One region of the Rummeliibacillus sp. TYF-LIM-RU47 genome, then DNA from elsewhere that is predicted to be linked to it. Evidence: a T-box and tRNA genes for the amino acid it is inferred to sense, from the RefSeq annotation. Region 1 holds a T-box; the other holds one or more tRNA genes.
The links. The T-box of region 1 lies ahead of thrS (threonine--tRNA ligase). A T-box ahead of a tRNA ligase gene usually reads a tRNA of that ligase, here a tRNA-Thr.
Positions count from the first base shown of each region.

Region 2: it encodes a tRNA-Thr, which carries the amino acid that the T-box ahead of thrS (threonine--tRNA ligase) is inferred to sense. The anticodon was not compared.

Region 1 covers NZ_VVIR01000001.1:227,944-231,194, forward strand. Annotated here, with positions in the region: gene thrS (threonine--tRNA ligase) at 1-1,681, opposite strand, end outside; T-box leader at 1,731-1,955, opposite strand; T-box leader at 2,016-2,239, opposite strand; gene F0527_RS01195 (LLM class flavin-dependent oxidoreductase) at 2,430-3,251, shown strand, end outside.
Region 2 covers NZ_VVIR01000001.1:116-3,366, forward strand. Annotated here, with positions in the region: partial or broken rRNA gene F0527_RS00005 (23S ribosomal RNA) at 1-9, shown strand, start outside; rRNA gene rrf (5S ribosomal RNA) at 194-309, shown strand; tRNA gene F0527_RS00015 (tRNA-Val) at 318-393, shown strand; tRNA gene F0527_RS00020 (tRNA-Lys) at 404-476, shown strand; tRNA gene F0527_RS00025 (tRNA-Leu) at 490-571, shown strand; tRNA gene F0527_RS00030 (tRNA-Gly) at 584-658, shown strand; tRNA gene F0527_RS00035 (tRNA-Arg) at 695-771, shown strand; tRNA gene F0527_RS00040 (tRNA-Pro) at 776-852, shown strand; tRNA gene F0527_RS00045 (tRNA-Ala) at 872-947, shown strand; tRNA gene F0527_RS00050 (tRNA-Ser) at 965-1,057, shown strand; tRNA gene F0527_RS00055 (tRNA-Asp) at 1,099-1,175, shown strand; tRNA gene F0527_RS00060 (tRNA-Phe) at 1,203-1,278, shown strand; tRNA gene F0527_RS00065 (tRNA-Thr) at 1,288-1,360, shown strand; tRNA gene F0527_RS00070 (tRNA-Tyr) at 1,367-1,450, shown strand; tRNA gene F0527_RS00075 (tRNA-Ile) at 1,456-1,532, shown strand; tRNA gene F0527_RS00080 (tRNA-Asn) at 1,547-1,623, shown strand; tRNA gene F0527_RS00085 (tRNA-Glu) at 1,629-1,700, shown strand; gene F0527_RS17355 (methyl-accepting chemotaxis protein) at 1,825-2,592, opposite strand; RNA gene ssrS (6S RNA) at 2,827-3,006, opposite strand; RNA gene ssrS (6S RNA) at 3,066-3,251, opposite strand, start outside.

The DNA of each region.
Region 1 (3,251 bases):
GAGATTGGATTTTTAAGCAATAATCTAGGTGCACCTGAGAAACGGGGACAATTTGTACCTGTGTAGGAGCGAGCCAAACAGGGAAGGCTCCTGCAAAATGTTCAATTAAAATGCCTAAGAAACGATCGATGGAACCGAATACTGCGCGATGAATGACCACCGGACGAGCTTTTTCATTTTGTTTGTCTATATATGTTAAATCAAACTTCTCTGGTAGCTGGAAGTCGAGCTGTACTGTAGCACATTGATGGCTGCGTTGAATGGCATCTTTAATGTGAATATCAATTTTGGGACCATAAAACGCACCATCACCCTCATTGATTTTGTAAGGGTACCCCAAGTTATTTAGTACGTTTTCTAAAGCTGTTTCAGCACGATTCCAAAGTTCCTCGCTTCCCATTGAATCTTCTGGGCGTGTTGATAATTCTATTTCGTATTCAAACCCGAATACTTTATACACATGGTCGATGATCTTTAATGCAAGAGTAATTTCGTCTTCAATCTGTTCTGGTGTAACGAAAATATGAGCATCGTCCTGGCAAAATGATCTAACGCGTAATAATCCATTTAAAGCACCGCTGAATTCATGTCGATGAACTTGCCCGAATTCCGCCATGCGAATAGGCAAATCACGATAGGAATGTCGTTCATTTTTGAAAATGAGCATATGTCCAGGACAGTTCATCGGTTTTAAGGCAAAGCTTTGTTCATCAACCTGTGTAAAGTACATGTTTTCTTTGTAGTGATCCCAGTGACCGGATTGCTCCCACAATCTCTGATTCATCATGAGTGGAGTCCGCACCTCTTTATAATCATACTCAGCCTGTAAATTTCGTAAAAAGGACTCGAGCTCATTCCGTATAATCTGGCCATTTGCCAAATAGAAAGGCATGCCGGGTGCTTCCTCTGAGAACATGAATAACTCAAGCTCTTTTCCAAGTTTACGGTGATTTCGCTTTTCTGCTTCTTCTAGAAAGACGAAATAGTCACGTAGCTCATCCTTTGTTGCAAAAGCGACACCATAGATGCGTTGAAGCATTTTATTATTACTATCGCCTCGCCAATATGCCCCAGACACTTTTGTTAATTTAAAATGCTGGATCTTACCTGTAGAAGGTATATGGGGACCCCGGCATAAATCATAAAAGTCACCCTGTTCATAAACAGTAACTGTTTCATCCTGTGGAATGTCTTCTAACAACTCAAGTTTTAATGGATCATGCGCAAATAATTGCTTAGCTTTCTCGCGTGAAACTTCCTTTCGATTTATCTGCACGTTTTCATTAATGATTTGTTTCATGACCTTTTCTATTTGAGGTAAATCACTTGGAGTGATAGGGGAATCCAGCTCCACATCATAATAAAAACCATCTTCAATGACAGGACCAATTCCAAAATGAATAGAAGGATATATGCGTTTTAATGCGTGCGCCAATAAGTGGGCTGTTGAATGGCGAACCACTGCTATTCCTTCTTTTGAAGCTGCATCATATAAGGAAATCTGTGCATCTTCTGTAATCGGACGTGCTACATCTGTAGGTATCCCATTTACATAACCGACAATTGTCTTTTTAGAAAGACTGGGGCTAATGGAGTTGGCAATATCTGTTAGTGTTAGGCCTCGTTCGTATTGCTGTTGTTTGCCATCTGGAAATTGAATTTGTATAAATTGATCATTCATCATGTTAAACACTCCTATTTTTATAATAAAAAAACACACGCATCCCTAAACAAGGGACGAGTGTGTTGTTAACCCGTGGTTCCACCCAACTTTCCATACGCTAAAGAATAGCCTATGGCTCTGGTGCTGTAACGTAGCATAGACGGTATTGGATACTACATTCCCCAATACAGCTCAAAGGTGGTAAATTATTTTCCTAAGCTAGGAAGATTTCAGCAAAACTTCCCTCTCTGTAAACCGTAAAAATAATTCCTGTCCTTATCATCGCTTTTGAATTTTTCATGCCAATCAATGGAATCCTCCGTTAAATACAAAAAAACGCACGCATCCCTAATAAAGGGACGAGTACGTTTTAACCCGTGGTTCCACCCAACTTCCCATAAGTTAGAAAACAACTTATGGCTTTGGTGCTGTAACGTAGCATAGACGGTACCGGATACTAGATTCCCCGATACAGCTCAAAGGTGGTAAATTACTCTCCTGCGTTAGGAAGATTTCAGCAAAACTTCCCTCTCTGTAAACCGTAAAAGTGATTCATGTCCTTATCAGTGCTTCTTTAGAATTAAAATTATTATATATATTATGATAAGTAGAACTATTTAGCAACACCTATTTTAATTATGAACAATTTATTATCTTAACCTCCTCACCAATCCAATCATTTTACATCCCCTTAAACTTCCGCTAGCATTATGACGTATAAATATCACATTTACACAGATAGATGAAAAAAGGAAGGATGAGTAACATGAGACTCTCTATTCTAGATCAAGCGCCGATTCCAAAAGGGGCTAAACCGGCACAGGCTTTAAAAAACAGCGAAACATTGGCGATTCTTGGCGAAGAGCTAGGCTATCACCGTATGTGGATGGCAGAGCATCATAACGGGCAATCGCTTGCAAGCTCTGCGCCTGAAGTAACAGCGGCTCACTTGGCTGCTAAAACAAACCGTATTCGTATCGGCACAGGCGGCATCATGATGATGCATTACTCACCATTAAAAGTAGCGGAAGTGTTCAAAACATTAAGCGCACTGTCACCTGGCCGCATCGACTTTGGCGTTGGACGCGCACCAGGCGGGGATACTTATGCTATTTATGCGATGGCAAAAGGTAAACGACCTGAGATGACGGATCAATATAAAGAAATTGAAACAACCCTTAAGTTAATGAACGATCAAAAATCAGGCATTTCTGTCTATGATTCAGTCGTGGCGACACCAGCGCAAGTGGAACTTCCTGAAGCATGGTTATTAGGCTCGACTGGTAATAGTGCCGTACGAGCAGGTCGCATGGGTATGGGTTACTCCTTTGCTCAATTCTTCAATGGCGGGATGACAAGAGAAATCTTCGACACATATCGCGCTAATTTCGAGCCTTCATACTTTATGGAAACACCAGAAATTTTGGTGACATATGCGACAACTGTAGCGGAAACAAAAGAAGAAGCAGAATTTTTAGCGATGCCGATTGATATTTCTAGACTACAGCTGATGCAAGGTAATTTAATTCAAACCTTGTCACCAGAAGAAGCAAAAGATTATCCATTAACTGAAATGGACAAAATGATG
Region 2 (3,251 bases), 230 kb from region 1:
CTTAACCAAATTCTTAAGAATCTTCAATTCACGTTTATCCAGTTTTGAAAGAACAACTTTCTTTCAATAGAGGATTTCAAGACACGAGCAATACAAGGAAATGAACGAATGAACACCGGAGTGTACTTATGTACATGAGGATGTGAATGAGTGAAATTGACGCACTAGTGCGATGTGTATTGGAAGCCGTAAGTCTAGTAATGATGGCAAAGAGGTCACACCCGTTCCCATGCCGAACACGGAAGTTAAGCTCTTTAGCGCCGATGGTAGTTGGGGGCTTCCCCCTGTGAGAGTAGGAAGTTGCTAGGCTTAAATATGGAGGATTAGCTCAGCTGGGAGAGCATCTGCCTTACAAGCAGAGGGTCGGCGGTTCGATCCCGTCATCCTCCACCATTTTTTAAATGAGTCATTAGCTCAGTTGGTAGAGCATCTGACTTTTAATCAGAGGGTCGTAGGTTCGAATCCTACATGACTCATCATTTAAATTACGCGGGTGTGGCGGAATTGGCAGACGCACTAGACTTAGGATCTAGCGCCGCAAGGCGTGGGGGTTCGACTCCCTTCACCCGCATTAGTTTTTTGCGCGGAAGTAGTTCAGTGGTAGAACATCACCTTGCCAAGGTGGGGGTCGCGGGTTCGAACCCCGTCTTCCGCTCCACTTATAAAATTATTGAAACTTTTTTATTATAGATTTGCGCCCATAGCTCAACTGGATAGAGCGTCTGACTACGGATCAGAAGGTTGTGGATTCGACTTCTGCTGGGCGCACCATTTCCGGGAAGTAGCTCAGCTTGGTAGAGCACTTGGTTTGGGACCAAGGGGTCGCAGGTTCGAATCCTGTCTTCCCGACCATTTATGCTATATATATATTGGGGCCTTAGCTCAGCTGGGAGAGCGCCTGCCTTGCACGCAGGAGGTCAGCGGTTCGATCCCGCTAGGCTCCACCAATTTTCAATATAATATCGGAGGAATACCCAAGTCTGGCTGAAGGGATCGGTCTTGAAAACCGACAGGCGGGTCAAACCGCGCGGGGGTTCGAATCCCTCTTCCTCCTCCATTTTTAATTTTCACTGATACATAGAAAATAAAAAATTATATGGTCCGGTAGTTCAGCTGGTTAGAATGCCTGCCTGTCACGCAGGAGGTCGCGGGTTCGAGTCCCGTCCGGACCGCCACTTTTTAAATGAATAATTATTTGTTATGGGTCGGTAGCTCAGTTGGTAGAGCATTAGATTGAAGCTCTAAGTGTCGGCAGTTCGATTCTGTCCCGACCCACCATAACAATACGCCGGTGTAGCTCAGTTGGTAGAGCAACTGACTTGTAATCAGTAGGTCGAGGGTTCGACTCCTTTCGCCGGCATTTTTTGGAGGGGTAGCGAAGAGGCTAAACGCGGCGGACTGTAAATCCGCTCCTTCGGGTTCGGCAGTTCGAATCTGCCCCCCTCCACCATATATGGGCCTATAGCTCAGCTGGTTAGAGCGCACGCCTGATAAGCGTGAGGTCGATGGTTCGAGTCCATTTAGGCCCACCATTACATTATATGATTCCGAAGTAGCTCAGTTGGTAGCAGCATCTGACTGTTAATCAGAGGGTCGCAGGTTCGAGTCCTGCCTTCGGAGCCATAGAAGGCCCCTTGGTCAAGCGGTTAAGACACCGCCCTTTCACGGCGGTAACACGGGTTCGAATCCCGTAGGGGTCATAATAAAAAAACTCTTGGAAAATTTCCAAGAGTTTTTATTTTGCGCTTTTTAAGCATAAGGTATTCGTTAATCCTAGGCGGACTTTATAAACGTGTTATCATGTCTCTATAGTGGAGCGCTCATTTACTTGTTTAATGCTTCCAATTCTATTAAAACTTTTTTAAATTGGAGCTCTGCATCTAGAATGATATGTTGCAAATCTTTTGTGATATTGTTTACCTGTGTTGTTTCAATTCTAATATGATCCACATTCATATTAACTTGATTTATAAATTCTGCTACATTATTCGCTAGCTTACGTACCTCTTCTGCAACAATACTAAAACCCTTTCCTTGGTCTCCTGCACGTGCAGCTTCAATGGCCGCATTTAATGCCAATATGTTTGTTTTGGTGGCTATGCTTCTCATTAATTGAGATACTTCACTTATTAATTGGGTCTGTTTAGTTAGTGATTGCAAAGCATCCATCTTGGATTCAGTGTTTTCCGTAACAGCTTTTACTAAGTTAGTTGGAATCTCTTTTAATTGGCGGGTGGTAGAGATAGTTTTATTTTCCCGTTCTGTAATATCAGTTGCAATCTTTAAGATACCTTCTATTTCACCTGCCTTGTTTAAGACAGGAATATAGGTAGCTTCAAGCCATACAGTTTTTCCATATTTATTAATACGTTCAATTTTTTCTTGGAATCGAACACCTTGCTTTAAACTTTCCCATAATGCAATGTATTCTTTGCTGCTTGAAAATTCATGTGTACAAAATTGTTCGTGTTTCATGTTTAACATTTCATTAGCTGTATAATTCAGTGTGTTTGCAAAGTTTTCATTTGCCCAGATGACTTCCCGATTCAGGTTAAATTCCACCATTGCTAAATTTTTTTCAAGCGCTAACAATACAAATTGCTCATTTAATATTTGAGAGCTGCCTGTTATAAGGTTAGTTTTAATGTTCTTTTTCCTCTCATTATATGTATTTCCTTTTTCCTATTTTAAAAAGAATTAAGTGTAATTATACCATTAGACTAATTCCTTTGATATATATTTCTTTGTAGAAAAAGGTAATAATAATTAAAGAACCAATAAAAAAGCATCCCTTATAAAAGGGATGCTGGAAATTCAATAGGTAAGCCACTTTTGCCGTAATTTTAAATATCGAAAGTTTTAAACCACCACTCCTCAAAGTGGGTGTTCGCAGAGCATTTCATGTTCGTCCGCATCAAGGTGGATGCGGTATACCAGTCCGTACTCAATTAAAACTCCCTATTACAGCTTAAAGGTTAAAACTTCATATTATTACGTACAATGTAGCTTGTATTGATATATTACTACTAATTAAATTTGAATTCAAGAAAGAAAGCTTGAGTAATTAATAAGCCGCCTTTGCCGTAATTTTAAATATCGAAAGTTTTAAACCACCACTCCTCAAAGTGGGTGTTCGCAGAGCATTTCATGTTCGTCCGCATCAAGGTGGATGCGGCATACCAGTCCGTACTCAATTAAAACTCCCTATTACAGCTTAAAGGTTAAAACTTCATATTATTACGTACAACGCA